Regions from separate parts of the Pseudoalteromonas sp. TB25 genome, predicted to be linked through region 1. Evidence: predicted binding sites of a transcription regulator. Region 1 holds the regulator's gene; the other holds the start of a gene.
What was found. The regulator sigma-54, encoded in region 1, starts transcription at its own class of promoters, with help from an activator protein. The targets are predictions, from matches to a motif close to GTTGGCACGNNNNTNGNNT.
Positions count from the first base shown of each region.

Region 2: a site for sigma-54 is predicted at 12,083-12,101, ahead of L652_RS0121355 (flagellar basal body rod protein FlgF). Genes of this name have one in related genera too.

Region 1 covers NZ_AUTI01000202.1:6,342-24,720, reverse strand. Annotated here, with positions in the region: gene L652_RS0105000 (EAL domain-containing protein) at 1-951, shown strand, start outside; gene L652_RS0104990 (YgiQ family radical SAM protein) at 1,352-3,529, shown strand; gene L652_RS0104985 (protein disulfide oxidoreductase) at 3,698-4,249, opposite strand; gene mgtE (magnesium transporter) at 4,308-5,666, opposite strand; gene L652_RS0104975 (HPr family phosphocarrier protein) at 5,799-6,071, opposite strand; gene rapZ (RNase adapter RapZ) at 6,114-6,959, opposite strand; gene ptsN (PTS IIA-like nitrogen regulatory protein PtsN) at 6,978-7,430, opposite strand; gene hpf (ribosome hibernation promoting factor) at 7,435-7,722, opposite strand; gene L652_RS0104955 (RNA polymerase factor sigma-54) at 7,749-9,248, opposite strand; gene lptB (LPS export ABC transporter ATP-binding protein) at 9,318-10,043, opposite strand; gene lptA (lipopolysaccharide transport periplasmic protein LptA) at 10,040-10,585, opposite strand; gene lptC (LPS export ABC transporter periplasmic protein LptC) at 10,575-11,129, opposite strand; gene kdsC (3-deoxy-manno-octulosonate-8-phosphatase KdsC) at 11,126-11,677, opposite strand; gene L652_RS0104930 (KpsF/GutQ family sugar-phosphate isomerase) at 11,678-12,649, opposite strand; gene L652_RS0104925 (calcium/sodium antiporter) at 12,653-13,621, opposite strand; gene L652_RS0104920 (ATP-binding cassette domain-containing protein) at 13,877-14,692, shown strand; gene mlaE (lipid asymmetry maintenance ABC transporter permease subunit MlaE) at 14,692-15,471, shown strand; gene mlaD (outer membrane lipid asymmetry maintenance protein MlaD) at 15,485-16,033, shown strand; gene L652_RS0104905 (ABC transporter substrate-binding protein) at 16,039-16,719, shown strand; gene L652_RS0104900 (STAS domain-containing protein) at 16,712-17,005, shown strand; gene L652_RS0104895 (BolA family protein) at 17,011-17,268, shown strand; gene murA (UDP-N-acetylglucosamine 1-carboxyvinyltransferase) at 17,282-18,379, shown strand, end outside.
Region 2 covers NZ_AUTI01000442.1:1,396-15,482, reverse strand. Annotated here, with positions in the region: gene L652_RS0121430 (dihydrolipoyl dehydrogenase) at 1-1,222, opposite strand, end outside; gene L652_RS0121425 (glutathione peroxidase) at 1,293-2,021, opposite strand; gene L652_RS0121420 (LysR substrate-binding domain-containing protein) at 2,135-3,037, shown strand; gene L652_RS0121415 (flagellar assembly protein FlgT) at 3,021-4,214, opposite strand; gene L652_RS0121410 (LPP20 family lipoprotein) at 4,355-4,813, shown strand; gene L652_RS0121405 (hypothetical protein) at 5,004-5,270, shown strand; gene L652_RS0121400 (flagellar protein FlgN) at 5,414-5,845, opposite strand; gene flgM (flagellar biosynthesis anti-sigma factor FlgM) at 5,838-6,158, opposite strand; gene flgA (flagellar basal body P-ring formation chaperone FlgA) at 6,235-6,942, opposite strand; gene L652_RS0121385 (chemotaxis protein CheV) at 7,083-8,015, shown strand; gene L652_RS0121380 (protein-glutamate O-methyltransferase CheR) at 8,036-8,866, shown strand; gene flgB (flagellar basal body rod protein FlgB) at 9,012-9,419, shown strand; gene flgC (flagellar basal body rod protein FlgC) at 9,425-9,856, shown strand; gene L652_RS0121365 (flagellar hook assembly protein FlgD) at 9,870-10,550, shown strand; gene flgE (flagellar hook protein FlgE) at 10,610-11,980, shown strand; gene L652_RS0121355 (flagellar basal body rod protein FlgF) at 12,138-12,881, shown strand; gene flgG (flagellar basal-body rod protein FlgG) at 12,903-13,691, shown strand; gene flgH (flagellar basal body L-ring protein FlgH) at 13,708-14,087, shown strand, end outside.

The sequences.
Region 1 (18,379 bases):
GGTGTTCCATTTTGCGCAGAAGAGCATACATTGCCTATCGATTTTAGATTGGGTTTATGCCAACAGCAAGACTTTCAAAGTAGCGGGATTGATACACTTAAAGTTGCTTATATTGCACTTAATCAAGCTAAAAAAACAAAACACAAAGAGGGAATTTATTACAGTGTAGACATGCAAGATAAAATGGCTTGGCGCATAGGAATTATTAGACAATTACGTCATGATTTTGCTCGAAACAAGTTAGAGGTATGGTATCAACCTCAACTTTCATTAGGGGACTTGTCTTTAATTGGGTGTGAGGCATTACTTAGGTGGCCCACCGGTAACGGATCATATATATCGCCAGCGGTATTTGTTCCACTTGCAGAAGATGCGGGCTTGATTGTTGATATAGGGCAGTGGGTTTTAGAGCAAGCTTGCCAACAACAAAAGCGCCTAGAAAATATGGGTACCGAAATTTGTATTGCGGTTAATGTGTCTGTTCCGCAGTTTAAAGTAAAAGGCTATGCTCAAAACGTTAAAAATACATTATTAAAATATGGTGTTAAGCCAAAAAACATAGAGTTAGAAGTCACAGAAAGCGTAGTAATGGATGAACTCGAAACTGTTATTAATACACTTAGAGAGCTTCAAGAGTTAGGGATTGAGGTTGCTATTGATGACTTTGGGACTGGCTTTTCATCGCTTAGTTATATACAAAGTTTACCCTTGGATAGGTTGAAAATAGATCGTGCATTTATTAAGGATCTGCCAAATGATGACACTGGCGCTATTGCTGCCTTAGTTATTTCTCTTGGTGCTAAGTTGGGTTTAAAAACGATTGCTGAAGGCGTTGAAACACAAGAACAAGCTCAGTTCTTAAAAAACTTAGGCTGTGATGAGGTACAAGGTTTTATGTATGCTAAACCCATGCCTGAGCATGAATTGATAGAATTTATAAATAAACGCTAAAAAAGATTAACTTATTATTATTTAAGTTAGGGCGTGTTGAACTTTTGTGATTAATTTTGCAGCAGATTGTTTGGTATTTAGGCAAGGCAGAGCCTATGTAGTGTGGTTGTTCCCCATAAATAGGCGATAACGCAGCATAAATGCCAAACATGCGCTGCCCTTTGGGTTCTTTCTAGGGACGATTAACTCTTTGTTGCTCGGTTTTTACTTAGCCCGCTAGGTTACAAACCTCGCGCCGCGATTAAATCGCCCCTAGATTGAACAAATTTCAATCCACAAAGATCAACACGCCCTAATGAACGATTTAGAATTTAAAGCGCGATATGCTTTGACTACTTTGTATATATAAAGAATTTAGTAGGGTATAATTCGCGCCTTTTGTTATTCTACGGCCACAATTATGAGCACACTCAAAGCTAAGCGCGCCTTATTTTCATACCCGAAATACTGGGCTGAATGTTATGGCACCGCGCCATTTTTACCAACTACACGTGAAGAAATGGATGCACTTGGCTGGGATAGCTGCGACATAATAATAATTAGTGGCGATGCGTATGTTGACCATCCTAGTTTTGGTATGGCTGTAATTGGCCGTGTACTTGAAGCGCAAGGCTTTAGAGTGGGGATTATTGCCCAACCTGCATGGAACTCTAAAGATGCATTTATGGAGCTCGGCAGACCGAATTTATTTTTTGGTGTAACAGCCGGCAACATGGATTCGATGATCAACCGCTATACAGCGGAAAAACGCATGCGCCACGATGATGCTTACACGCCTAATAACGTTGGCGGTAAGCGCCCAGATCGCGCCGTGATGATTTACTCGCAAAAATGCCGTGAAGCATACAAAGGTATCCCAATTGTTATTGGCGGTATTGAAGCCAGCCTTCGCCGTATTGCTCATTACGACTATTGGCAGGAAAAAGTACGTCGTAGTATTTTGTTTGATGCAAAAGCCGATATTTTAATTTACGGTAACGCAGAGCGCCCGCTAGTTGAAGTTGCACACCGTATTGCGGCGGGTGAAACGATGGATACGATTCAGGATATTCGCGGCACGGCTGTTATTCGAAAAGAGCCTCTACCTGGTTGGCGTGGCAGTGATTCTACCGCTATTGATAAAATTGGTAAAATCGACCCTATTCCAAACCCATATGGCGCGGATGATGTTGGCTGTAGTAAATCAGAATTTAAACAAGCGGGTATTGATTTAAAAGCAGAAGCGGCAAAACCAATCATGGTTCAGCCTGCACGTCCTAAGCCGTGGGAAAAAACCTATGTTAAGTTACCTGCTTATGAGCAAGTAAGTGTTAACAAACCTTTATACGCCCATGCCTCGCGAATTTTACACCAAGAAACAAACCCTGGTTGTGCAAGAGCGCTTTACCAACGACATGGCGATCGCTCTATTTGGGTAAACCCGCCAGCATATCCATTAGAAACACATGAGATGGATGCTGTATTTGGTTTGCCGTATCAGCGTATTCCTCACCCAAGTTATGGTGATGCTAAAATACCTGCTTACGATATGATTAAAACGTCAGTTAATATTATGCGTGGCTGTTTTGGTGGTTGTTCGTTTTGCTCAATTACAGAACATGAAGGGCGCATTATTCAAAGTCGTTCGCAAGAATCTATTATTGAAGAAATTGAACAAATTAGAGATAAAGTTCCCGGCTTTACTGGTGTTATTTCTGATTTAGGTGGCCCAACGGCGAATATGTATAAGCTGCGCTGTACTAGTAAAAAGGCCGAGAGTACCTGTAGACGCTTATCATGTGTATATCCTGATATTTGTAAACACATGGATACAGATCATACGCCAACAATAGATTTGTATAAAAAAGCACGTGAAGTTAAGGGTATTAAAAAGGTATTGATTGCTTCAGGTGTACGTTACGATTTAGCTGTACGCGACCCGCGTTACGTTAAAGAATTAGTAACGCATCATGTAGGCGGTTACTTAAAAATAGCGCCAGAGCATACAGAGGATGGTCCATTATCAAAAATGATGAAACCAGGTATGGGGGCGTACGATCAATTTAAAGAACTATTTGATAAGTACTCTAAAGAAGCCGGTAAAAAGCAGTATTTAATACCTTACTTTATATCTGCTCACCCAGGTACAAAAGATGAAGACATGGTAAACATGGCTTTATGGCTTAAATTAAACGACTTTAAGCTTGATCAGGTACAAAATTTTTACCCATCACCTATGGCTAATGCGACGACTATTTACCATACAGAGATGAACTCTTTACGTAATATAAAAAACAACTCAGAAGTTGTTCCAGTACCTAAAGGCGCACGCCAACGTAGATTACATAAAGCTATTTTACGCTACCACGATGCAGCTGGTTGGCCAATGATACGTGAAGCTCTACGTAAAATGGGTAAAGCTAATTTAATTGGTAAAGGGCCTAACTGTTTAGTGCCAGAAGAAGGGCGCGATGAAAAAGCAGGTAAAGGTGGTAAAAAAGGTGGGCGTCCGGCACTAACGCGACATACCGGTTTTAGCCAATTTAAAAAGGCAAACACTAAGCCAAAAGTAGGCGGTAATCGTCAAAGCACACGTTAGTAACTTTATTTTCTAATAGATAAGGCTAATTGCGGTACGCGTTTTTTAGCTTTTGTATACGTAAATTAAGTAAGCTTTGCTCTTTATTATCTATATTATTGTAGGTGATAAAGAGTGAGGTTTTAGAGCCCCTCTCTTTAGATATCCTGTGCTAAGTTTAGCTTTTTTTTAAAGCATTGATGATAACCACAAACGCAATTTAAGTGACCATAACGGCTGAATGCCGGTGAGTCCTTGCGTCATTTTATTATCTTTTAAGATTATATAAGATGGCGTGACATGTCCCTGCCAATCGGAAAATATCTCCCCGTGTTGATCGTTAACAGTACTGAAGCTGTAGCCTTGCTCATTTAAATAATCATGCAGCTCTTGAGCAGAGCCTGACTTTATCGCGATGCTCACAACAGCGTATTTATTCTCGTTTGCGAGTTCGTTTATGGCAGGGGAGGTAATACTACAAATAGGACACCAAGTTCCCCAAAAATACACAAGCGTGGGTTTATCTTGGCTCATTGCTGCTAAATCAATGTTTTGCCCTTTATAGTCGATTAATTGTAATTGAGGATTTGCTGGCATGACAGGTTGCTGCCACCAATTAACGGCGGTATAAATGACGAAAAATATAGAGCCATATACCAGTACACTTTTTAATATGGATACGCTTTTTTGTTTTAGCGTTTTTTTAGGTATGTCATTTTTATGTTTGGTATCCGTTGCCATAGCTACTGATTTACCCTAAGTATTTTTGCTGTAGTTTTTTACATTTAAAGCGTTTAATTTATATCAGCAACCATGTAGCAGTACCTAAAAAGGCGAATATACCAACAATATCAGTCACCGTGGTTAGCACCACACTCCCTGCAAGAGCAGGGTCTATATTCATTCTTTTAAGAATTATTGGAATACTTGCACCAGCAACACCTGCCACCACTAAGTTCATAAACATAGCGAAAGCGAGTACGCCACCAAGCATAAAGTCCCACTGCCATAGCGCAATAACACCCGCAATTAATAGTGACCACAAAATACCGTTTAGCGCGCCAATGGCCAGTTCTTTCATCATCAAGAAACGTTGGTTTGTTTGGTTTATATGACCTACTGCAATACCACGGATAACAAGCGTTAATGATTGGCTACCAGCAACACCACCCATAGAAGGGACAATACCGTTAAGCACAGCCAAAATAGGGAGCACATCTAAAGTGCCTTCAAAAAAGCTAGCTACAAAAGCAGCTGCAAGTGCGGTTAGTAAATTAACTCCTAGCCAAACTGAGCGTTTTTTAGAGCTTTTTAGTACAGGCGCGAATGTATCCTCTTCATCATCAAGACCGGCTAGGCTTAATAAGCTATGCTCGGCATCTTCTCGGATTACATCAACGATGTCATCGATAGTAACACGACCGAGGAGTTGGTCGTTATCGTCCACCACAGGGGCCGATATCCAATTATGGCGCTCAAATAATTGCGCTACTTCACTTTCATCCATTGATATTGGGATAGACTCACAATCTTCATCCATTAAATCGCGCACAATTTTTTCTGGCGGATTAGTTAATAATGTACTCAGCGATAAAGCGCCTATAAAGCAGTTATGTTTATCAACAACATATAAATCATCTGTACCCTCTGGTAACTCACCACGCAGTCTAATATAACGAAGTACAACATCGAGTGTTACATCAGGGCGAATGGTCACCGTATCGGTGTTCATTAGCGCACCTGCTGAACGCTCTTGATATGACAGTGCTTGCGTGGCACGTTCACGGTCTTGAATGTCCATCGCGCTAACAACGTCTTTATAGACGGTATCTGGCAGGCTACGTAATACTTCACCTAAGTCATCGTGGCCCATGTCTTCAGTTGCGGCGGCAATGTGCTTAGGTTCCATTTGGGCAATAATGCCTAAACGAACATCTTCAGATAATTCTTCAAGAACATCACCCTGCACATCAGGATCGACCAATTGCCAAAGCAGTCGGCGAATTTTATGCGGTGATGATTCTAATAATAATGCGGTATCACAAGGAGCCGTTTTTGCGAGCATGCGCCTAACTTGAACAAATTGACCACTATTGAGTGACTTCGTCACCTGTTTTAGTTGCTGTAGTGGGTAATCTTGTTCAAAAGCTTCAGGCATTGGCGTCCTTTATAAATTGTTATATTACTTTATGGGGGGGAGGTGAGTTAACTGGCGTTACTAACCTATCTATTTTATATATCTGTTTTAATTGAAGCATTAGTAATGCGAATATTGTTTTTATAAAACAGGTTATTCTTGTTCATTAAAGCGTTGTGCTATTAATTCTCCAACAGCGTGTAAAGCTTGCTCAGAATCAGGGCCTTTACAAACAACTTTAACTTCTTTTCCTTGGCTACTTTCAAGTAACATTAGTGCAAGTACGCTATCGCCTGCTGCTTCTTTGTCATCTTGGAATAATGTGATTGTCGCATCAAATTGTACTGCTAATTGCGCAAGCACAGTAGCTGCTCTGGCGTGTAAGCCTAATTTGTTTTTTATTAAAAAGGTATCTTCACAATGCATAACTTACTCTACCTAAGCTGAACAGGTGATTATTCAGCTATATTATTTTTCTTGCTCGCGATGGCGAATTTTTACATTGGGATGTGTCATTGCGAAACTTTCACCGATAGTTTGCGCTAAATACACAGAGCGATGTTGCCCGCCTGTACACCCAATAGCAATGGTTAAATAACTGCGGTTATTTCGTTCTAAATGTGGTAACCACGTTTGTACAAATGTTTGAATTTGCCATGTGAATTTTTGCACTATGCTGTGATTAGCTAAATAGTCTTTAACCGGTTGATCTAACCCATTTAAAGGCTTTAACTCTGGTTCCCAGTGTGGATTTGGTAAAAAGCGTGCATCAAATACGTAGTCTGCTTCTTTTGGTATACCGTGTTTAAAACCAAATGATTCAAATGTGACAATCAGTTGCTTATCTTTTTTACCTAAAATCTTTTCACGAATAGATTCAGCGAGTTGATGAACACTTAAATCAGTCGTATCTACCATAAAGTCGGCGCGAGTGGTTAATACATCAAGTAATTCTTTTTCTTTTTTGATGGCTAAATCAAGCGGCAACGAGTCTATTGATAGTGGGTGTAATCTGCGTGTTTCAGAAAAGCGTTTGATCAATGTCTGATCGTCGCTATCTAAATAAAATAACGTAGGGTTTGCAAAGCCTGGTAAGTATTCAAGAATATCGTTAAATTCATCTTGTTCTTTAGGGATGTTGCGCACATCAATGCTAACAGCAATTTTATCGTAGCTATCAGACACACTGCGAACTAATGAAGGTAGTAGGTTTACTGGAATATTATCAACGCAATAATAACCTAAATCTTCTACAACGCGCAAAGCAACCGACTTTCCAGAACCAGAACGGCCGCTTATGATAATTAACTCCATTTAACACCCTTTATAAAACTATGATTGATCGACAATAACTTGGTAAAGCTCAGTATCAGATTTTGCACTGCGTAACTGTTTACAAAAATCTTTGTTGTTTAGTTTATCAGCAATGGTTGCTAGAGTCTTTAAGTGCTGCTGGTTATCGCCATCTGGTACGATGAGTGCGACAAAAATATCAACAGGGCGATTATCGATTGCATCAAAGTTTATTGGAGTTTCGCTAACGAGCACTAAAGCCAAAGGCTCTTCTGCACCGCTCATTCTTCCATGAGGAATAGCAATGCCACGCCCTATACCTGTACTACCTAATTTCTCTCTGCTCATTAAAGCATTAAGAATATCTTGTTGCGGTAAATACGGAAGTTTGTCGTGAGCAAGTTCGCTAATGAACTCTAAAATTCTTTTTTTGCTATTAAAAAGGACCGCAGCTTTGCTGCAGTCCTGGCATATAAGTGAACTTAATTTCATCATATTAGTGTCGAGCAAGCTTCTCTTTGTGTTTGATTACTTGGCGATCGAGCTTGTCGATCAACGAGTCAATAGCGGCATACATATCTTGATGTTCTGTAGAGGCAAATAGCTCAGCACCGCTTACGTGTATTGTGGCTTCTGCTTTTTGATTTAATTTTTCTACATCGAGAATGACATGAACATTATTTATATGATCAGAGTGTCTTTCAAGCTTCGCAAATTTAGTATTAATATAGTCTCTTAGTGAATCGGTTAATTCTACGTGACGACCAGTTAAGTTTAGTTGCATAAGCATTACCCTCTTAGTTTAGCGTCTTAAATCAGACTTTTACGCTGATTTGACGGTGGAATAGCAAGAGATTCGCGGTATTTTGCGATTGTACGTCTTGCTACTTTAATTCCTTGCTCAGCCAATATATCCGCTATTTTGCTATCACTCAATGGTTTTGCTGAGTTTTCTGCTGCGATTAATTTTCGGATAAGCGCACGTATTGCTGTAGATGAACATTCACCACCGTTTTCAGTACTTACATGGCTTGAGAAAAAGTATTTAAGCTCAAATATACCACGGGGTGTATGCATGTACTTTTGAGTAGTTACGCGCGAAATTGTCGATTCGTGCATTTCTACCATTTCAGCGACATCATTTAAAACCATTGGTTTCATGGCTTCAGGGCCATGTTCAAAAAAGCCTTGTTGTTGCTTAACAATACAATTAGTAACTTTTAATAGCGTGTCGTTTCTACTTTCTAAGCTTTTAATAAACCATTTAGCTTCTTGTAAATGTGAGCGAATAAACTGGCTGTCGCCACTTGATTTTACAGTGCGAGACATTGCCGCGTATTGGCTATTAACACGAATTTTAGGCATGCTATCTGGGTTTAATTCGACAACCCAGCGGCCTTTAATTTTTTTAACTGACACATCAGGAATAACATACTCAGATTCTTCCCTTACTATAGTATCTGCAGGTTTTGGGTTGAGAGTATGTATTAGTGTCATTACTTCTTTAAGCTCTTCTTCTTTGAGCTTAGTTTTTTTCATTAATGTACGATAGTCGCGAGCTGCTAATAGATCAATATGCTCGGTTAAAATCATTTTCGTTTCATTAATGTAAGGTGTTTCTTTATCAAATTGATTAAGCTGAATACACAAACACTCTTGTAAACTACGTGCAGCAATACCAACAGGATCAAACAGTTGGATGCGTTTTAATACCGCTTCAATTTCATCAAGTTCGACTTCGTTATCATCTTCGTTTTCTTGATTAAAGCTTTCTAAAATTTCTTCGCAGCTTAGTGTTAAAATACCTGAATCATCGACGGCTTCTACAATCGCAATAGCGATGGCTTCATCGGTAGGGCTAAATGGCGTTAGTTGTAATTGCCACATTAAATACTCATGGAGCGTTTCAGTAGAGGCGCCTTGGTATATAGATTCATCTTCAGGCATTGGACCTGATGAGGCTGCAGGAGCGGCACTCATGTACTCATCCCAACTAACATCCATAGCCATGTCGTCACTTAGCGTGTCTTTTGCAAGTGCTTCACCAGTATCTTGTTCGTATTCGCTCGGAGCATCATCAGCAGATGCGCTAACAGTTATGTCATCGGTATCAGCTTTTTGCTCGTTTTTACCAGCAGCGTCTTCGGAATAGTCTGCCTCTTCAACCTCTAATAGTGGATTACTGTCGAGAGCTTCTTGTATTTCTTGCTGGAGATCCAATGTACTGAGTTGCAACAAACGAATAGCTTGTTGCAACTGTGGAGTCATTGTAAGTTGCTGGCCCATGCGCAGCTGTAGTGATTGCCTCATGTATCTCTAACAATCCTTTTATGTTGTTATAATTAATACTAGCAGATGCTTAAAGACATGGCGTAAATGTTACAGCCTAAATTGCTCGCCTAAGTAAACATCGCGTACTGTTTTATCATTTAATACGTGTTCTGGAGTACCTGATGCAATCAGCTCCCCATGAGAAACAATGTAGGCTTTTTCACAAACATCAAGGGTCTCTCTTACGTTATGGTCGGTAATTAATACACCAATCCCACGATTTTTAAGATGTTCTATTATTTTCTTTATATCTAATACCGAAATAGGGTCAACACCGGCAAACGGTTCATCCAGTAGTATAAATTTAGGATCTGCTGCCAGCGCTCGTGCTATTTCTACACGACGACGTTCTCCACCCGATAATGCCATACCTTGGCTATCACGAATGTGTTGTATGCTAAATTCATCTAATAAGTTATTGAGCGTGTCTTCTCTGGCTTGTTTATTTAGTTCTTTGCGTGTTTCTAAAATGGCCATTAAGTTTTGATAAACAGTCAGCTTTCTAAAAATCGATGACTCTTGTGGTAAGTAGCCTATGCCTAATCTAGCACGACTATGCATAGGTAAAAGAGTAATATCGTTATCATCAATAGATATTTTACCTTTGTCGCTAGGAACAAGCCCTACAATCATATAAAAAGTCGTTGTTTTACCAGCACCGTTAGGGCCAAGTAAGCCAACTATACTGCCAGCTTGTACTTCAAGGCCGACGTTTTTTACAACTTCACGACCTTTATAGCTTTTTGCCAATAGTTCTGCTTTTAATGTGCTCATGGTTGACCTTTATCGCCTTTTTTACTTTTTTTAGTTTCGATCGGTACTAAAATTGTGTGAACGCGGTCAGTTGAGTTTTCATCTTTTTCGGCACTGATGAGCTGCTGCTCTATGTCGTAGGTAATGCTTTTAGCATTTATTTTTTGTCCGGCTTGCGATACTTGTGCATTACCAACAAGCGTTAAAAAACGCTTAGATACATCATAACGTACTTCGTCAGCACTGGCGCTCATAGTCGTGCCGTCTGATTGCTTTTCTTCAAAGTGCGCAGGGCTACCTGTGGCAATTAATAATTGTTTATTATCACCAAGTTCATCACGTTTGTGTACTTCTAGGCGATCGGCTGTAATGCGGCGATTACCGTGAATAATCTCAACGTTTTTCTCAAAAATACCCACATTAGCTTTTAATTGACCTTCTTGCTTGTCGGCACTTATTGAAATTTGATTGGCAGCAGGTTGCGTGTTTTGTTCTGCAGCACTACTATTAAACGCTAGTATAAGTGTAGGAATTATCAGTGATTTTAATATTTTATTGGTCATAATATATGGTTCGCGTATGGTTAATTAGTTTTATCACTTCGGTTTTTAAGTCGGCTTCTAGGCCTTTACCGGTGATTTTTAAATTGGGTCCAGTGATAATGACGGGTTGCTCCGAACGCATTGTTAATAACTTTATATCAACCTGAATATTATCAGCATTGATTTTGTCTATCATGACGTTATCGGTTAAATTTTTGGCAACCACATTACCTTCTAAAATTAATTGTTTATCTTCGTATAATGTTGCTTCGTCTGCATTTATTTGCCACGTTTGTTGTTCGTTATATAAAGTAAAAATGGGTTTTTCGAAAAACGTGAAACCTAATTGCTGGTATAGCTCCATTTTAGCCGCAGTGACTTTGTGGCTAATTTTACCTTGCTCATCATAGGCTGTCTGTTTGAGCTCAATAGCTATGTAATCAGGCTTAGCAACAACTTCAGGCTCAGCCTGAGGCACAATATTTGTTTGTGTAAAATAAGGGTACCAAAGCCAAACCATACAGCTAATGAATAAAACGCTTAATATTATGCGCGCTGCATTCATGAACTAGTGCCTTGTGTAGTCAATGCTTTACCATTTTCAAGCATGAGCAAATCGGTGAGTTCTCTCACAGCACCAAAACCGCCAGGCATTTGCGTTACATAATGTGACAAACGCTTAATAAGCGGGTGGGCATCATTTACTGCAACGGCAAAGCCTACTAACTCCATAACAGGCATGTCAGGACCGTCATCACCAATATAAGCAATTTGTTCATCGCTAAGGTTGAGTTTATCTTTTAATTCTTGATAGGCAATGAGCTTATTTTCTTGGCCTTGATAAATATGCTGTACGGTTAAGCTGCTCATACGTTGTTGTACTATCTGTGAATGACGACCAGTAATAACAGCTACTTCAAAGCCACTGTTTATAAGTGCTTTAATGCCAAAACCATCTTTTGTATTAAATGCTTTTAGCTCTTCACCTTGATTGCCAAGGTAAATACGGCCATCAGAAAATACACCATCAATATCGCATATAAGTAGTTTTACTTTTTTAGCGCGTGCTTTTGCATCATCGCTCAGCGGTTGATAGAGTTCTTCAAATTGCATTTATAACACTCCTGCTTTTAATAGGTCTTGCATATTTAATGCGCCAATAGGTTGGTTTTTCTCATTGACGACGATTAGGCCATTTATACGTTTACGTTCCATAATATTGAGCGCTTCAGCGGCTAAAATATCTTGCGTAGCTGTAGTGCATGACTTAGTCATAACAACATCTATTTGTGTTGTATGAATATCAATTCTTTGTTCTAAAATGCGACGTAAGTCACCATCGGTAAATAACCCTACGAGTTGCTGATTTTCATCAACAATGGCTGTCATACCTAACCCTTTAGCTGACATTTCTATTAGAGCATCTTTAACTGTTTGTGAAACATCAATAATAGGTGTATTTGCGCCGCTGTGCATAACATCTTTTAAAGTAAGTAATAAGCGCTTGCCTAAACTACCACCTGGGTGAGATAGCGCGAAGTCATCAGCTGTAAAGCCGCGAGCTTCTAATAATGCAACTGCCATGGCATCGCCCATCGCAAGCGTTGCAGTGGTACTTGATGTAGGGGCTAGACCCAATGAACAAGCTTCTTTTTCTACTTTAATGCACACATGTACATTAGCAAGGGTTGCCATTGTTGATTGTGTATTGCCAGTCATCGCTATCATTTTGGCACCAAGTCGTTTTAAAACCGGAATGATATTTAAAACTTCGCTGGTTTCCCCTGAATTAGAAATAAGCATAACCACGTCATTTTTAGTGATCATACCTAAATCACCATGACTTGCTTCACCAGGGTGAACAAAAAACGCAGGGCTGCCAGTGCTTGCAAGGGTTGCCGCTATTTTATTGCCAATATGGCCTGATTTTCCCATGCCAATAACAATAATACGGCCTTCACAGTCGTACATTAATTGGCACGCGTTATGAAAATTTTCATCTACATATTGTGCAATATCACTAAGTGCTTGGCGCTCAACATCTAAAACGCGAAGGCCTTGTTCAATAAAGTTTAGCGTTGCCATCATTTACCCTACTTGACTAAAAATATACCCTTGGTAACCCAAAAACGCTATTAGCAATAAGCCGCCTTCTACCCTATTGATACGCTGGGTGCCTCTAAAGTTCAATGACATAATAATAAGAGCAAGTGTTGCACCAATCATAATTAATATATCTCGGCTTACTAACGATGGATCAACTGCTGAAGGATTAATAATACCTGCTAGAGGTAATACAGCTAAAATATTAAATATGTTTGATCCAACAATATTACCTAGTGCTAAATCATCTTCATTTTTAAGTACACCTGCAACCGAGGCGGCAAGTTCCGGCAAGCTAGTACCAATGGCAATAATTGTTAAACCAATGACTAAGTCGCTTAAGCCGAAGTATTTAGCAATATCAACAGCTGAGCCGATTAAAAAATGAGAACTAACCGGCAGGAGTATTATGCCGACAATTAACCAAAATACCGCTTTTTTAGTAGGTACATCGTTTGGTACATCGTCGCAGGCTTCTGAGACAAATGGGTCATCTTGGTTTTTTGCACGCATAGATACAATGATTAACCCACCGATGAATACGATAAAGCCAACTAAAAGCGCAACACCTTCACTAAATGAAAAGTAGTTATCTGAGAACACATACCAAGTAGCTAAAGATACGAGCATCACTAATGGCATTTCACGTTTTAACGTACTAGATGAAACTGAAAGAGGGCGAAATAGAGCAGTGATACCTAACACAAGTAAAATGTTTGTAATATTAGAGCCAACAGCATTGCCAACGGCTGTGTCGGTTTTGTTAGCCAAAGCGGCAGAGGCTGAAACCATCATTTCAGGGGCTGAAGAGCCCATGGCTACAACGGTCAAACCAACAATAAGTGTAGGTACACCAAAGTTTTTAGCAAGAGCCGCAGCCCCATAAACAAACCTATCGGCACTCCAAACAAGAGCTGCAAAACCAAGAATTAAAATAACAAACGAGGTAACCATTGTGTTAAGCCAGTTATACAAAATACGGATGGCGCGAATAGTAACAAAAGCCAAGATGAAAGTATAAATAAAAGAGTAAGGTCAACTGCGTAACAATGTTGCTTTTAAACAGCTAATTTAAAAATTTAAGCCGGGGTTAAGCTGTTTTGAGCGAGTCTTATAATCCTTTTCATGGGTGTATTACAAAATCTTACGAATTGTTTTTTCCATCTTTGACAAAAAAGCTTTAAAATAGGTGCACTAGTGAACATTTTTATGGAGAGCGACTTGTCGCAATCAATAGTAGAAGTCAAGGATGTTAGCTTTTCGAGAGGCAATAGAATCATATATAAAAATATGAGTTTTAGCGTTCCTAAAGGTAAAATTACTGCGATCATGGGGCCAAGCGGAATTGGCAAAACCACTATGTTGCGTTTAATTGGTGGTCAGCTTAAACCAGATTCAGGTGATATTTTATTTGAAGGTGGCAGCATTCCTAAAATGTCTCGTAAAGAGTTATACGAAGCACGTACTAAAATGAGCATGCTTTTTCAAAGTGGTGCGCTGTTTACTGATATGTCGGTATTTGACAATATCGCGTTTCCTATAAGAGAGCACACAAAGCTAAGTGAAGACCTTATTCGATTAGTTGTGTTAATGAAATTGCAAGCTGTTGGGCTACGTGGCGCTAAAGATTTAATGCCCTCTGAGTTATCCGGCGGTATGGCAAGACGTGCTGCACTTGCGCGCGCTATAGCACTTGATCCAGAGCTAATCATGTACGATGAACCATTTGCAGGACAAGATCCTATTTCGATGGGCGTATTGGTTAAGCTAATTAAGTCGCTCAACGAAGTATTAGGTTTATCGTCTTTAATCGTGACGCACGATGTTACAGAGGTAATGAGTATTGCCGAACACGTTATAATTATCGCCGATCAGGGGGTAATTGGTTCTGGTACTCCAGATGAAATGCGTAATCATGAATCTCCTTTAGTTCAACAGTTTTTAAAAGGCTTGTCGGATGGTCCAGTACCATTTCATTTTCCGGCTCAGGCTTATGCAGACGAACTACTTGGAGAAAAAGCATAATGTTGGATTTATTTCAAAAGCTAGGGCATAAAACGCTAGGACGTTTTGCGGCCCTTGGTCGTTCTGCTTATATGCTGTTTAGTGCATTAGCGCATGTTCCTAATTTTAAAAAAGGCACACCTTTACTTGTTCGCCAGCTCTATATGGTTGGTTCGCAATCGTTACTCATTATTATGGTGTCGGGTTTGTTTATCGGCATGGTGTTGGCTCTACAAGGTTACACCGTATTGGTTGGTTATGGCGCTGAGGATAGTTTAGGGCCGTTAGTGGCACTGAGCTTATTGCGAGAACTAGGCCCGGTTGTTACTGCATTATTATTTGCAGGACGCGCAGGTAGCGCTTTGACAGCTGAAATTGGCTTAATGAAAGCAACAGAGCAACTTTCATCACTTGAGATGATGGCAATCGATCCGCTAAAACGTATTATTGCACCGCGCTTTTGGGCGGGTTTTATAAGTATGCCATTGCTTGCATTGATATTTTCAGCCGTAGCAATTATAGGCGCTCATTTAGTGGGGGTAGATTGGCTGGGGGTTGATACAGGTAGTTTTTGGTCAATCATGCAATCACAAGTGTCGTTTCAGCAAGACATACTAAACGGTATTATTAAGAGTTTTGTATTTGCCATAGTGGTGACCTGGATTGCGCTTTATAAAGGATATGACTGTGTGCCGACCTCAGAAGGGATCAGCAAAGCAACCACCGAAACGGTTGTTCATTCGTCATTAGCAGTTTTAGGTTTTGACTTTATTTTGACAGCGGTAATGTTTACCAGCTAATAGGGTATAGATAATGAATTCACGGAAATTAGAAATTTTAGTTGGTTTTTTTGTAGCACTTGGCATTTTAGCTTTTGCGATGCTTGCACTTAAAGTTGCCAATTCAGGTATTAGTGGCTCTGGCGAAACATATACGCTTAATGCCAAGTTTGAAAACATTGGCTCGTTAAAAGCGCGTGCGCCGGTAAAAGTAGGTGGTGTTGTAATTGGTCGTGTTGAATCAATTTATGTACACCCACAAGAATTTTTACCAGTCGTTAATATGACCATTGACGCACAGTACTTATGTCGTTTTTCAGACACAAGCTCAATCTCTATTTTAACGTCGGGTATTTTAGGTGAGCAGTACTTAGGTATTCACCCTGTAATTTCACCAGATTCTGCTAAACAACGTTGTTTAGGCGAAACAGTGACTGAGAACAAGCAAGATGAAGCAATTGACGATTTATTTGGTGTGGAAAGCAAAGCACTAGGTGATGGCGATTCAATTACTGACACTAAGTCTGCCATTGTACTTGAAGAATTAATCGGGCAGTTTTTATTCAACCAAGGTAGTGAGTAATTATTATGTTGAAAAAGTTTTTAGCTATTGTAGCAATTGGCACAATGACGCTAACTCAAAGCGTAAGTGCAGCAGATGTGAAATTAGTCGATCCTAATAAAATGGTACGCCAAGTTGCCGATAATACATTTGCGCGCATTAAAAAAGATCAGCCATTAATTGTTAAAGATCAAGAATACCTTCGCGTAATAGTCGAAGAAGAATTAATGCCTTATATCGACTATAAATATGCAGCACTTCGTGTACTTGGCAGTGAAGTATCTAAAGTTCGTGCAATTACCGACGAGGCTGAAAAGGCCAAAGCAATTAAAGAAATTCAACGCTTTATTGGTGTATTTAGAGAGTACTTAGTTGCTACTTATGCAGGTGTATTTACTCAATACACAAACCAGAAAGTTGAGTTTGGTGCAGAGCAAGCGTTCAAAGGTAAAGACGTCGTTGTTATTAAGACTAAAATTATTGAAGACGGTAAACCTGATATCAGAATCGATTTTAAAGTACGCGAAGACCGTGACGGTGAATGGCGCGCGTACGATATGATTGCCGAAGGTATTAGCTTACTAGACGCAAAACAAAGTGAGCTGCAAGGTATTTTGCGCCAGCAAGGTATTGATAATGTAAGTAACCTTTTAGAGCAAAAGAGTCAGCTACCAGTTCAGTTTAGAGGCAGTAACTCGAATGACTAAATTGGCAATAAGCCAAGTTGATGGACAACATTTTGGAGTAAGCGGTGAGCTTACTCGAAATTCAATTGGCGATGAACAGCTTCTGAACAATAAGTTATTAACTAAGCATAAAATCATCTATTTCGACCTAAGTGGAGTATCAAGGGTTGACACAGCAGGCTTAGCTTGGTTAATTCACTCTTTTGCAGAATTAAAGCAGCAAGGCATTCGCCTTGAATTGCAAAACCTACCTGAGCAATTGCAAAATTTAATGCAATTGGGTCAGGTTACAACCCTATTTGAGTGAGAGTTATGGAAACTAGCCAAGTCGAAACATTATTACGCGAAGAACTTCAATTAGCTGAAGTACATGTAAAAGCCAATGGTAGTCATTATGAAGTTGTTGCGGTAGGCGAATGCTTTGACGGTTTAAGCCGAGTTAAAAAGCAGCAGCTAGTTTATGGTCCATTAATGAATACAATTTCAGATGGGACAATTCACGCAGTATCTATTCGTGCATTTACTCCTGTAGAGTGGAAGCGTGAACAAAAATTTATTTTACCGCAATAACTAGGGCCTCCTAATGGATCAATTTGTAATTCAAGGTGGCACTTCACTTGCTGGTGAAGTGACTATTTCGGGCGCTAAAAATGCTGCACTTCCTATTTTATTTGCTTCGCTATTAGCTGATGGTAAAAGTATCTTTACTAATGTGCCGCGTCTTCGCGACATAGTGACCACTGAAGCCTTATTAAAAACTTTAGGTGCTGATGTTAATTGGCAGGGCGATACGCTAGTGATTGACGGTGCAACGGTTGATAAAACATTAGCGCCTTACGACTTAGTAAAGCAAATGCGCGCATCTGTGCTTGCATTAGGCCCTCTAGTGGCTCGTTTTGGTGAGGCTCAAGTGTCTTTACCAGGTGGGTGCGCCATTGGCGCTCGCCCGGTTGATATTCATATTCAAGGTTTGGAGCGCATGGGCGCACAAATAAACGTTGAAAATGGTTATATTAATGCCAAGGTGAATGGTCGCTTAAAAGGCGCTGAAATTTTTATGGAAATGGTAAGTGTAGGCGCTACCGAAAACCTATTAATGGCAGCGGCCCTGGCTGATGGTAAAACCATACTTGATAATGCGGCACGCGAGCCTGAAATAATTGATTTAGCTAACTGCCTAATTGCTATGGGCGCTAAAATTACGGGTGCAGGTACCAGCCGCATTGAAGTTGAGGGCGTTGAGCGTTTAGCTGGCTGTGAGCACAGTATTTTACCTGACCGAATTGAAACAGGGACGTTTTTAGTCGCAGCAGCAATGGCTGGCGGTGAAGTACTTTGTAAAAATACAGATTTTCATTCTCTTGAGCCTGTGATTGAAAAGCTACGTGCTACGAATGCGCACCTAGAAGTACATAACGATAGTATTTATCTTGATATGCGCGGCCGAGAACTTAAAGCCGTGAATATTAAAACAGCTCCACACCCAGGTTTTCCTACGGATATGCAAGCTCAGTTTACAGCATTAAATGTAGTAGCAAATGGTAGTGCAACGATCACAGAAACGATTTTTGAAAACCGTTTTATGCATGTACCAGAGTTGCAGCGTATGGGCGCTAATATTCGTTTAGAAGGGCATACCGCAATTTGTGGTGAGACTGAAAGCTTAACGGGTGCGCAAGTA
Region 2 (14,087 bases), on a different contig from region 1:
CTGTGCCTTGCTCTGCATATACACGCATATGACCTTTGTTTTTAAGCATTACTCGGCTACGGCCTTGGTTTTCAAAGCTTACTTCGCCTACTTCAAAACAACCGCATGGGCCTAATCGGTCAGTAATTTGCTTGTAGCTTTCGCCTACCATTGCTATTTGTGGGTCGCTAAATACAGCTGCAATTTTTGCTCTGCGCAGACCTATACGTACATCTGGGAAGCGCCCTGCATTTTGACCTGCAATAGCACCTTGGTCAGATGCTTCGTGTAACAGTGGTAGCATGTTACTTGCATCGCCTGCTATAAATATGTTCGACTCACCACACTGCATTGTATGTGTGTCTGCGTGCGGTACGCCGCGTTCATCAAGTTCAATGCCTGTGTTTTCAAGGCCTAGTTTATCTACGTTAGGTACTCGGCCTGTGGCTGCAAGTACGTAGTCAAACTGTTCGGTGTGTTTTTCACCTTGTTTGTCGGTGTAAGTAAGCTGCGCTTTGCTGTTTACTTGCATCATGTCGGATACGTTTGAGTCGGTATCAACAAAAAATTCTTCGGCAAAAACAGTGTTTGCGTAGTCTTTTACTACTGGATCTGTAAGTGGGCCAATTGCGCCGCCTACACCAAATAGTTTTACATTTACGCCTAGTCGGCTAAGTGCTTGGCCAATTTCAAGACCTATTACACCAGGGCCAAATACAGCGACTGATTCTGGTAGGTCATCCCAATCAAATACGTCGTCGTTTATAATAAGTTTGTCGCCAAAGTTATTAAATACGCCAGGGTACGAAGGGCGTGAACCGGTAGCAATTACAAAGCGTTTTGCTGTAATAATTGTGTGGTCGTCTATTTGTATGCGGTTTGTGTCTAAAAATTTAGCGTAACCACGAATTTTATCACCATCTGGTAATTCATCTACAGCTTCTACTACAAATCCGGCAAAGCGGTCGCGTTCGCTTTTAACGCGTGCCATCACTTCTTTACCATTAATACGTGGTGCAGAGCTGTGTACACCAAATGCAGGTGCCATTGTGATTGAGTGCGCAGCTTCAGCAGCTGCAATTAATAATTTACTCGGCATGCAACCAACTCGTGCGCAGGTAGTGCCGTAAGGGCCTGATTCGATCATAAGTACGTTATTTGTAAATTGTTTAGCATTACGATAAGCACTTAAACCCGCAGTACCCGCACCAATAACAACAACGTCGGTTTGCAATTCTTTCATTATTTTTTCCTTATAAAATAGGGGCAACCAGTGCCCCTATTTATATTTACTAATTGAGCAAAATTATTAATTAAGCAAAGTATTTTTCTAAATCATCTGAGCCACCAATGTGCTTACCGCCAATAAATACTTGTGGAACGGTTTCACGGCCAGATACTGCTTTAAGGCTTGTTAGTGATGCGCCTGAGCCCATAACAATTTCTTCAAATGCAAAGCCTTTTTCTGTAAGAAGCGCTTTAGCTTTTGAACAGAACGGACAACCAGGTTTAGTAAATACAGTTACTGGCTCTGGTTTAGCTTGCTTAGGGTTGATGTAATCAAGCATTGTGTCTGCGTCAGATACTTCAAACGGGTCACCTGGTAAATCTGGTTCGATGAACATTTTGTCAATCACGCCATCTTTAACAAGCATAGAGTATCTCCAGCTGCGCTTACCAAAGCCTAGGTCGTTTTTGTCTACTAACATGCCCATGCCGTCAGTAAATTCGCCGTTGCCGTCTGGTAATAAAGTAATGTTTTGCGCTTCTTGATGCTCAGCCCATGCGTTCATTACAAAGGTATCGTTTACTGATAAACATACAATTTCGTCAACGCCGTTTTGCTTAAGTACGCCTGCTAATTCGTTGTAACGTGGTAAGTGAGTTGATGAACATGTTGGTGTGAATGCACCAGGTAGTGAAAACACTACAACCGTTTTACCTTTAAAAATTTCATCTGTTGTTACTGATTTCCATTCGTTATTTTGACGAGTTGCAAATGTAACACTTGGGACTGTTTGACCTTCGATATTGTTTAACATAGTTTTTTGTTCCTCTTGATTTGTTGATAGCCATTATGGCGAACAATTAAATATAGTTCCAATCGTTTGTTTGTATTAAACTGATAGTTATAAACTATCATGCGGAGCTGAATATGAACTTAAAAGATTTTGAATATGTAAAAGCAATAGCGCAATACAAGCACTTTCGCAAAGCTGCCAATGCATGTTTTGTAAGTCAGCCTACATTAAGTGGCCAAGTAAAAAAACTCGAACATGAGCTTGGCGTTACTTTATTTGACCGCTCAACTAAACAAGTTACGTTAACAGCAAAAGGTGAACGTTTGTTGACGCAAATAGAGATTATTTTAGAACAAACGCAAATACTCAAAGAACTTGCTGCTACTTCTAATGAGCCTCTACAAGGTAAATTAACTATTGGTATTATTCCTACCATTGCGCCTTACTTGTTGCCTGCGTTATTAACATCAATGAAAGCGGCATTTATTGATAGTCAGTTTTCGTTTATTGAGATGCAAACAGCAACAATTTTAGAAGCTTTAAATAATGGCGAACTCGACTTTGCTATTTTAGCCGATGTGCCAGAGCTTATTAATTACCATACGGTTGCTTTATACAAAGAAGATTTTTTAGTGGCGGTATCACAAGATAACGCGCTTTCTAAGCATAAAAAAGTGGCGTTGAACGACCTTCAAGGATGCAGCCTACTAATGTTAAGTGATGGTCATTGCTTTAAAGATCAAGCCCAAAAGTTTTGTTTTTCTGCGGGAGTCGATATATCTAATCAGTATAAAGGTAATAGTTTAGAAACATTATTAGCGTTAGTGGCCATGGATGACGGTATTACATTTGTACCAAAACTGGCATGTACCGACCGTGTAGGGATTGATTACTTGCCTATATTCCCTAATCAGCAGCGTAATGTGGTGTTTGCATGCAGAAAGCATTATCCGCATTTATCGGGTGTAGAACAATTGGGCAAGTGGTTATCGGCTCACCCTAATTTAAAAGCTAAATTAACTAAAGATCTTGGCTGATTATTTCTACTACATCGTTAATTTGCACGCCAGGTAGTGGTTTGTCATCAATACTGACAGCTACTGCAGTTTGCTGATAAAGCTGCTCAACGCGAATTTTATTAAGCGTGGTGATGGTGTGTGGCATAACATTACCTGCCGCGTCGGTTAAATAGTTATGGTGCGCAATGCTTAGCATCTGGCCTTTTTTTAACCCATGAGCTTTACCTAAATTAATAACAATTTTGCTATTTTCCATGTGCATTATTTTGCCTTGAGTTGGCAAACACGCCATGGCTGCTTGAATGTCATAACTTACTGCTTGGTTGATATCGGTTATGCTTTGCCCATAAGGCGATTGCCAAAACCTATCACTATTAACGTCAACTATGGTTGTTTTTTCAAATGGCCAAATTGCTTGAGTATGGTAACTATTTTGCCAAAGTTGCTCATAGGTAGTGCCATCAAACAGTGCAAACTCAATGTTGTAACTGCGCTCATACGCCTCGTCTTGCCAAAATGCATAATCGTTATTGAGTTTGTCGCTAGTCGAAAGGCTGGTTATTTGGCTAAGCAGAACATATTGAGCGTTACTGCGCGAAGATATTTCTTCTAATTGAGCGTTTGAATAGTCGTGCTGCTGCGAAAAGTACTTATCAACGCTTATTGCATTATTATAGTAAGCAATAGGTACTGCGCTCATTTTTGATTTTTGCAGGGAAGTAAAAATATTTTTGCTAATAGCTTTGCTTACGTCAAATATTTGACCCATTTTGGCGTGTTCACGATGAACAAGTTGGCTTTGTGTAACGGCCACAAACTTATTAAAACTATTTTGTGGGCATTGCTCTGTTTGAGAAAAAATATCGAGCCGTAATGTAACGGCAAATTTATTGTCGTATTTATTTTCGCTGACCAGTTCAATTTTTTGAATTTCTCCGTGGCTGCTAATTTTTAGCTGATCTTGCATCAACACGCCATCTACCAACGTTTGCACAGAGCTAACCCGTGCGCCAGAGAATACTAACGCCTGTGTAATCGCATCTTTTATAGCGGCAGATTTAGCCGCGCTTGTATCACCATTTTGGACGTTCGCGTGACCCGTTGATTCATACCACTGTGCTTTAGTAAAAGGGGAGAACGTTAATAATGCCGTTGCACTTAATCCTGCAAATGCCAATGATAAAAACGACTTCATACTTTTACTCCAATTAAACGTTAGCTATTAACTAGGTAGAGCAAGGACTGTACCAATGTTATTTGGTAATTATTAGTAATGCTATAAATGGCATTAAACGTGCATATGTACTGCTAATTACTATACAAGGGCTAAATGCTATGCGAGCAATTTCATTACTTATTACACTTGGGTGTTTAACCTTAGGTGGTTGTAGCAGCGTTTTTGATAAGCATGTTGAATATAAATATGTAGAGCCAAATAATTACCCCGTTTTAAAAGCGATAGGGTATGCACCTATTAGCTTGCAAAAAGGCGCTAACGCGTCGCAAAAGCAACTTATGGCCATTAAGGCTTCTAAGCTTGAAGCTTACCGGGAGCTTACTGAGCAAGTATATGGGCAAAAAATTACCGCAGGAACAACGGTGGAAGGCTCAATTGCTCAAGACGATTACTTAGAAAGTAAAGTGCAGGGGCTTATTAAAGGTGCACAAATAATTAAAACTTACGCAGTAGATGACACTTACGTGACCGAGCTTGAGCTTAATATGAAGCGTGTGCACGATTTATACATAGGTGAAGTAAAACCACGCGAAGTTAAAAAAGTAACGTACTACTAAAAAAGTTATTCAAAATACCTCATCCTCCTATATTGAGTGCTATGCTGTTGTTAGGATTAATTTTAAGCAGATTGCGTAGTGCTCAACAGATGTATTTTATTGCCACTTATTTTAGATCGTTCAATAACAAAGGTTTTATCTGCTTTCAAGCAACAACATATTAAGCACTGAAACGATAGATTTAGGTAACTTGAGTGGTCTATCAACGCCTGAGCAAACGGTGCAAATGAGTTCGGCGGAGCCGCTTAATATTGATGATGTAATCATTAACGAAGATGCAGAGCAGCTTATAGCGCTAAATACACTGGTTGAAGACGAAGGCTCTGCAATTGCTTATACTCCAGCTCAAAGTGGGGGAAGCATTGATGCAGCAGCACCTGCGGTTGATGTACAAAATCAATCGGAAGAGATGATCAAACACTTAATTGAAAGTAGTAATAATCAAACGGATATTTAATATCAATAAAGCCCTCTTAATTATTAAGGGGGCTTACATAATTAAGTGAATTGGTATTATTTATAACTAAATTTAAGAATAAAGGACATTAAAAAAGCCTTATTGATAAGTCAATAAGGCTTTTTTAATGTAAAATTTTGGGCTTAAGCTTTTAAGTTACGAACCAGTTTACTCTCGGTATTTACAGACTTACCGGCTTGGTCGTAGGTCATTGACGTTGGTGCGCCAATTAATATCTCTTTTAATTGTTTAACACTTAGTTGCGCTTGGCGGGCAGCATGAGCATTAACGTTATTTTGTTTTTGGCATTGTGCAAGTTGAGTTTTAACTTGGCTTATTAGCTCAGATATTTCAGGATTTTGTGAGTCGTTACTAGCAATTAGCTTACTTAGCTCTTTATCAAGAGTGCTTAACTTAGTTAAAAAAGACATTTTTTGTTGGGCAATTTCTTTTAAACCAGCACCACGTCGTGAGGCAATAGCAGTAAGCTCGTCGTTTAATAGCGTATGCAAAGAATCTAAACAACTTACTTGTTGGTTTAGTTTTACGCTAATTAAACTATTATGATCAGCCATACACGTTAAACTCAAAATCAGCTAAGTTTTTAGCAAGCTTTTCACTATCCACTTGGTATTTACCTTCAGTTATTGCTTTTTTTAGCTCAGCAACTTTATCGCTGTCAAAGCCAGGCGATTGCTGCGCTTTATCTTGAAGCGTTTTTAATTGCTGTGCCTGCGGCGTTAAACTTACAGAGTCACTTGCAGATTTAGGCGAAGGAGCCTGAGCAGCTTGTGTATTAGCATTATCTTTTTTTAAATCAACTTGTTGCTGCTTTGCATTTGTAAGCGCATTAGCTTGTTGATTACTGCCATTAACTTGATTAACCATAATAATAAACCCGTATATTACCCAACTTATGCCATGTTATCGGCATATACGTAGGATACTTTAGTATAAATCTAAATTAAATATTCACTTGAACAGACTCTACACCATCTACTCGCGCATTTAAAACTTTACCTGATTTTTTGTTTTTTATTTGTATCTGTTCGCCCAAAGTACCGTCTTCTAAAGCAATACCTGTGGTTTTAATTCTAAGGCCTCTAAGGTTAGCGTAAATATTAACAGAGTCACCTTTACACACCATACAAATTTGGTTTAGTAATACTGGCATACCACTTCTAATATTTCGTTTACTTCTGCTGCCTATTAGCATTGTGGGGTCATCTAAGTACTGTATGCGTACAAAGTGAGTTGGTTTCATTTCAATACTTAAATGCGATTTAGTTATTACTTCACCGCGGGTTAAATTAGCAGTGGCAACAACAACTGGAGCCATTTCAACAACTCTTACATGAACGTATTGAGCCCACGTTTGCGCATCATTGCACTTGGCTTGTAAGGTTACTTGGCGGTTAAATGGTGGCTCATCGGATGTTGATAATTCAAGTTCAGTATTACAGACACGATCAGGAATGCGACTATCTAAAGGCAGTGCACTTAATTGAGTATTAGTATTTTGCAATGTACCAATCTGCTTAGCTATATAAGCAACGGCCATGTCTTGTAATAAATCTTTACTAAACACTTTAGCTTGCAAAGGGAATACAAAGCACAAGCTAGTAACAAAATAAAAAACACTGTATCTTCTGATTTTTTTTAACAAACTCATAATGTTTCGACTATGCTTATGGTTTCAAACAGGGTATAAATATTTTGCGTCAAAAAGTAGACGCACCCGCGATGTTATGTAGCTTTATAAATAGAAAGCAATTATCGTTCCGTATTATTTGTTTTCTTTAGGAGATTTGAATGGCAGGCATTTTAGACTCAGTAAACCAACGCACACAGTTGGTTGGGCAGAACCGCCTAGAATTACTTTTATTTAAGCTCAGAGGGCGTCAGCGTTTTGGTATTAATGTATTTAAAGTGAGAGAAGTGCTGCAATGCCCTCCACTAACAAGCATGCCAAAATCTAATCCGTATATTCGTGGTGTTGCACATATTCGTGGTCAAACCATTTCGGTTATTGATTTATCAATGGCTGTAGGTGGGCGCCCAATCGACAACATTAAAGACAGCTTTATAATCATTGCTGAATACAATCGCTCTGTGCAAGGGTTTTTAGTGGGCGGAGTTGAACGTATTGTAAATATGAATTGGGAAAAAATAATGCCACCGCCATCAGGCGCCGGACGTTATTCATATTTAACGGCAGTGACCGAAATCGAAAATGAATTAGTCGAAATTCTCGATGTAGAAAAAATTCTCAACGAAATTTGCCCAGTAAACACAGAAGTAAGTGCTGAAGTTGCACAAAGTGGCGATATTCAAAAAGATTTAGGCGAACGTATCGTATTTATTGCAGATGACTCTGCTGTTGCGCGTAATCAAGTTAAACGTGCCCTAGAGCCGTTAGGCGTGCAAACAGAGCTTGCCAAAAATGGTAAAGAAGCACTTATAAGATTAAAAGAAATAGCAGAGCTTGATTGTAAAAACGATATTACTGAGCGAGTAGCGTTACTTATCTCAGACGTTGAAATGCCAGAAATGGACGGCTATACCTTAACAGCTGAAATAAAAGCAGATCCCAAACTTGCACCTTTGCATGTTATTTTGCATACCTCTCTGAGTGGTGTTTTTAACCAGGCTATGATTGAAAAAGTCGGGGCAGATGACTTTATTGCTAAATTTAACCCTGACGAATTAGCAACAGCAGTTAAAAAGTGGGTTCATTGTGATTAACAAAAATAGGTGCTACTAACTTGAATAATAAAGATTTGCAGCAAAGTGAATACGACCAGTTTCGTTCGTTTTTAGAGCAGCAATGCGGCATTGTTTTAGGTGAAAACAAACAGTATTTAGTTAAAAGCCGACTTGCTCCGTTAATGACTCGATTTAATGTGGGATCTTTATCGGAGTTGGTTAGTAAAACTCTCGGGCCTCACGAGCGGCAATTAAGAGCCGCAGTGGTTGATGCAATGACCACAAACGAAACGTTGTGGTTTAGAGATCAATACCCGTTTGAGTTGCTCCAAAATAAGCTTTTTCCTGAGTTTAAAGACTTAAGAAGGCCTTTAAAAATTTGGTCTGCTGCCAGCTCATCAGGACAAGAACCCTATTCAATAGCTATGTCAGTAGCTGAATTTAATACTAAGCAACCTGGTGTGCTTCGTATGGGTGCACAAATTATTGGTACCGACATATCTAATACCATGCTTGATATGTGTAAAAATGCAGAGTATGACGCGCTTGCACTTGCCAGAGGGTTATCTGCAGAGCGTCGTAAAAAGTTTTTTAAAGACAGCGGCAATGGTATGGCACAAGTAAACGATACAATAAAAAAACAAGTTAGTTTTAGGCACCTGAATTTGCTTGATTCTTACGCGTTAATGGGCAAGTTTGATATTATTTTTTGCCGTAATGTACTTATTTATTTTGCGCCTGAAATAAAAGCTAAAATTATTAATCAGTTTGCACAAGCATTAAACCCAAAAGGGTACTTATTTTTAGGAGCGTCAGAGTCCTTGACTGGCTTAAGTACTGAATTTGATATGGTTAGATGCAACCCCGGTATCATTTACCAAAAGAAATAATTAAGTTAATTCATTTCCCTAAAACGACGCACCAAGCGTCGTTTTTCTATTTAGATACATAGTCTTATAAAAATATAACACTTCCTAATATTAATGGCTTATTTTTTGCTTTATTCATGGGTAAGTCAATTTTTTGGAGAAGGTTATGGCTATCAGTTTTGATAAAGCATTAGGTGTGCATCCGCAAGCCATGTTGATCCGTTCACAGCGAGCTGAATTAATTGCAACTAATATAGCTAACGCTGATACGCCTGGCTATAAAGCAAAAGATATAGACTTTGCCTCAGCATTAAAAGCGGCAAGGTCAACCCAGCAAAGCGGCAATACTATGGTAAGAACTAATGATAAACACATTGGTGGAGGTACTCATAGTATGGGCAGTTCAGAATCATTTCGTTTGCCAAATCAATCAGATACAGGTGATGGTAACTCGGTTGATATACAAGTGGAACGAAACTTGTATACACAGAATGCTATGGAGTATCAGGCCAGCTTGCAATTTTTAAGCGGCAGATTCAAAGGTCTGAATAAAGCTCTCGGTAGTCAAGGATAAAAATTATGAGTTTATATAATGTTTTCGATATTGCAGGTTCGGGTATGAGCGCACAAAACGTTCGCTTAAATACTACAGCTAGTAATATTTCTAATGCTAATACCATTAGTTCATCTCAAGACAAAACGTACCGAGCGCGCCAACCTGTATTTGCGGCTGAGCTAACAAAAGCTTCAGCATCAGCAAGTAACCAGCAGGGCTCCGCAGTTGGTGTTAAAGTTTTGGGCATTGTTGAAAGTAATGCACCATTACAAATTGAATATAACCCAAATCATCCAAGTGCGGATGAAAATGGCTATATCTATAAACCCAACGTTAATGTTGTAGAGGAGATGGCAAATATGATTTCTGCCTCTCGTTCTTACCAAACAAACGTGCAAGTTGCTGATGCAGCAAAGCAAATGCTAAGTAAAACACTGTTGCTAGGGCAGCGGTAACCGAGGGTAGGTTATGAGTAACGATATTAGTACATCTTCATCCTATTTAGACTCTATACGCTGGCAAGAGCAACAAGTTGCTACCAGTGATACTGAGAGTGATGCGTTAACACAAGAAGACTTTTTCTCTTTGTTAACTCAGCAATTATCGTTTCAAGATCCCAGTAACCCTGCGGATAACGATCAAATGATTGCTCAAATGACGAGCTTTACAATGGCGCAAGGCATCAGCGATTTAAATTCAAATTTTGATAGCTTAGCGTCTTCTATGACATCAAATTCAGCATTGCAAGCATCAACACTTGTTGGCAAGCAAGCTTTACTTGAGTCAAACACCCTGGATTTAAATGAAACGGGTGATGCCAGAGGCTCTGCAGTGGCAGAAGAAGCCGTTGATAACTTAAAAATTAAAGTGACAGATGCATCAGGTCAGCTAGTGAGAACTATTGATATGGGTTCTCAATCAGCAGGTGCAGTACGTTTTGCGTGGGATGGCAAAAATGAAGCCGGTGAGCGTTTACCTGAAGGTGAATACTCAGTAACCGCCGAAGGAAGTACTGACGGCGAATTTTCAAGCTTGCCCATTGCTACATTCAAGAACATTGAAAGCGTTAATATTAATGGCTCAAGTGGCATTATTATTAACACTAAAGAAGGTGCGGTTAGGCTGACAGATGTAGCAGAAATCGCGTAATAAATTTTAGTATTTTTCGCCTGCTAGCAGGCCACAGACTAACAGGTTAGAGGTGAATTATGAGCTTCAATATTGCATTAACCGGCCTTGCTGCCGCGCAAAAAGATTTAGACGTAACGGCAAATAATATTGCAAACGTTAATACCACAGGTTTTAAAGAGTCACGCGCTGAGTTTGCCGATGTTTACGCTTCATCAGTGTTTAGCTCTGGTAAGACTAAAAATGGTGACGGTGTGCAAACAACCATGGTTGCGCAGCAGTTTCACCAAGGCTCACTGCAATTTACAAATAACTCACTTGATTTAGCAATCACTGGTGAAGGTTATTTTGCGATGACCGACGATTTATCTTCGCAAGATTTAACATATACACGTGCGGGTGCATTTAAGCTTAACCAAGATAACTTTATGGTTGACGCAAAAGGTAACTTTTTACAAGCATTCCCTGTTGATTCATCTACAGGTGATACAACGTCGGTAAGTTTGAGCACAACTGATCCAATTCAAATCCCTGATTCGTCTGGTTCTCCTCGCGCAACAGAAAATGTATTTTTGTCGTTTAACTTAGATGCAACGGCGGATCCATCAGGTCTAGATTTTGACCCTACGTCTAGTGGTACTTATAACTCATCTACGTCAACAACAGTATATGATTCACTAGGTGAGCCGCACATCTTACAGTACTTTTTTGCTAAAGAAGATGATGCCGCAGCAGGTGGTACAGATAACAGTTGGGAAGTATACGCAACACTCGATGGCAAAGTAGTTGATGGCACAACTGGTGGAGAACAAACAACGACACCTTATACACCACTGACTACCCTAGGTTTTAACTCAAGTGGTTTGCCATCAACAACAGGTGGTGTGGCAAATACAAATACAACTACTTTTGATGAAATATTACTACCAGCGGGTTCTGGCGCTGGTTTATCAACATTACTAGACAATGGTGCAACTTTCCCTGGTACTGGTATTGAGCTTAACTGGCGCGATGAAAATAACACGGCAGGACGTATCCCAACTCAGTATTCAAGTGGTTTTGAAGTAAAAGCACTCGATCAAGATGGCTCAACAGTTGGTCGTTTAGCCGGAATTGATATTGGCACAGACGGTAAAATTGTCGCTTCTTACAGTAATGGTGACTCAACATTCCTAGGCCAAGTGGCTATGGTACGTTTTCCAAATTCACAAGGGTTATCACAAGTGGGTGATACAAGCTGGAAGCAAAGTATTGATTCAGGTGAACCTGTAGCGGGTGAAGCTGGTTCGGGTACATTTGGTGGAATTAACTCATCAGCGCTTGAGCAATCAAATACAAACCTTACTAATGAACTAGTAGACTTAATTACTGCACAGCGTAATTACCAAGCAAACTCACGTGCGCTTGAAGTTAACTCAACTATTCAGCAAAGTATTTTGCAGATTCGATAAGCTAAACCTCATTAAATATATTAGGCTGCATTTTTGCAGCCTTTTTTATAAGTCCTCTTTGTAAGCCCTTCTAAATACCTCTCAATGTTGCGTCAAATTTAATCTGGCACCTATTTTGCATTTATAAGTTCAGAGATTTTTTATGTGAGTCGATACTATGGACAAAATGGTCTACATTGCGGCCTCTGGCGCTAAGCAAAGCCTACAAGGGCTTGCTTTAAAAGCCAATAATTTGGCAAATGCAAATACAACGGGTTTTAAAGCTGACTTTGCGCAGGCGCGTTCTATGCAAGCGTTTGGCGAAGGTTTGCCTACACGTGTATTTTCAATGCAAGAGCGTCCGGGTTCAAACATGGTATCGGGTGGCATTGTTCAAACCGGGCGAGACTTAGATATCGCAATGAGCGATAACGCATGGCTTGCTGTGCAAGATGCCTCCGGTAATGAAGCTTACACAAAAGTGGGTACGTTAAACGTTACTGCTCAAGGCATGCTCGTAACCAGCCATGGTCGTCAAGTTATTGGCGAAGGGGGACCTGTTATTTTACCCGTCCCAGTCGAAAAAATAGGGTTTAGCCAAGATGGCGCTATTCAAGTTCGACCACAAGGCGCTCCCGCTAACTTTTTAGAAGAAATAGACACGCTTAGAGTAGTAGAAGCAAATAGCTCACAGCTCGAAAAAGGTAACGATGGTTTATTTAGACCAAAAGCAAATGTAACAGTAGATACCTCTGCCAATGTAAAAGTTTTAAGTGGTTCGCTTGAAATGTCGAATGTGAACCCTGTTCACGAAATGGTCGACATGATAAGCCACCAGCGCCAATTTGAATTACAAGTGAAATTAATGAAAACAGCTGAAGAAATTGACGAGCGTCAAGATCAGTTATTACGCATAGTTTAACTTTAAAGTGAGGACACGATTATGAATCCAGCATTATGGATCAGTAAAACTGGGCTAGACGCTCAACAAACCGATATATCGGTTATTTCAAATAATTTAGCGAATGCCAGTACGGTTGGTTACAAAAAAAGCCGCGCTATATTTGAAGATTTACTTTATCAAAATATTAATCAACCAGGTGGTCGTTCATCGCAAGATACCGAAATGCCGTCGGGCTTAATGTTAGGTGCGGGTGCTAAAGTTGTAGCTAACCAAAAAGAGTTTACGCAAGGCAACATGCTAACCACCGAAAACTCACTAGATTGGATGATTTCTGGCGAAGGTTTTTTTGAAGTACTGCAACCAGATGGCAATATTGCTTACTCGCGCAACGGCCAGTTTACTACCGATGGCGATGGCCGAATTGTAACATCGGGCGCAGGTTACGTTATTCAGCCAGAAATGAATGTACCAGATGACGCGCAATCAATTACGGTTTCGCAAGACGGCGAAGTATCTGTACGTGTTGCAGGCCAAGCCGATAACGTGGTAATTGGTCAGCTTACTATTAGTGATTTTATTAATCCGTCGGGCCTTGAACCAATTGGTCAAAACCTATATACCGAAACCGCTGTAAGTGGTGCGCCGGTACAAGGTAATCCCGGTGTTGAAGGATTAGGTAGCATTATTCAAGGCTCACTCGAAACATCAAACGTAAATGTAACTGAAGAGCTCGTAAACCTAATTGAAACTCAGCGTATTTACGAAATGAACTCAAAAGTAATTTCGGCCGTTGACGAAATGATGAGTTATATCAATCAACAGCTTTAATAGAGTAGGGGGAATTATGCGTAATATTATTTTATTTGCAGCGGGCACATTATTTTTAAGTGGCTGTATGTCTACGCAAAATAGTGAAGTAGTGCAGGACGACCCTTACTATGCACCTATGTACCCCGAGCCTATTTTAGAGCCGCTGGTAGCCACAGGTTCATTGTTTAATACTCATACATCAAACGACTTATATTCTGATAAAAAAGCGCTACGTACTGGCGATATAATTACGGTTAAATTGCAAGAGTCTACTCAAGCAACAAAAGCCGCTAAAACAGAAACAGACAAAGAAACCGACGCAAGCTTAGACCCCGTTATTGGATTAGGTGGTCTACCTGTAAATATAGGTGGCGATAGTATTCAGTTTGGTATTGGTAGTGATTCGTCGTTTAC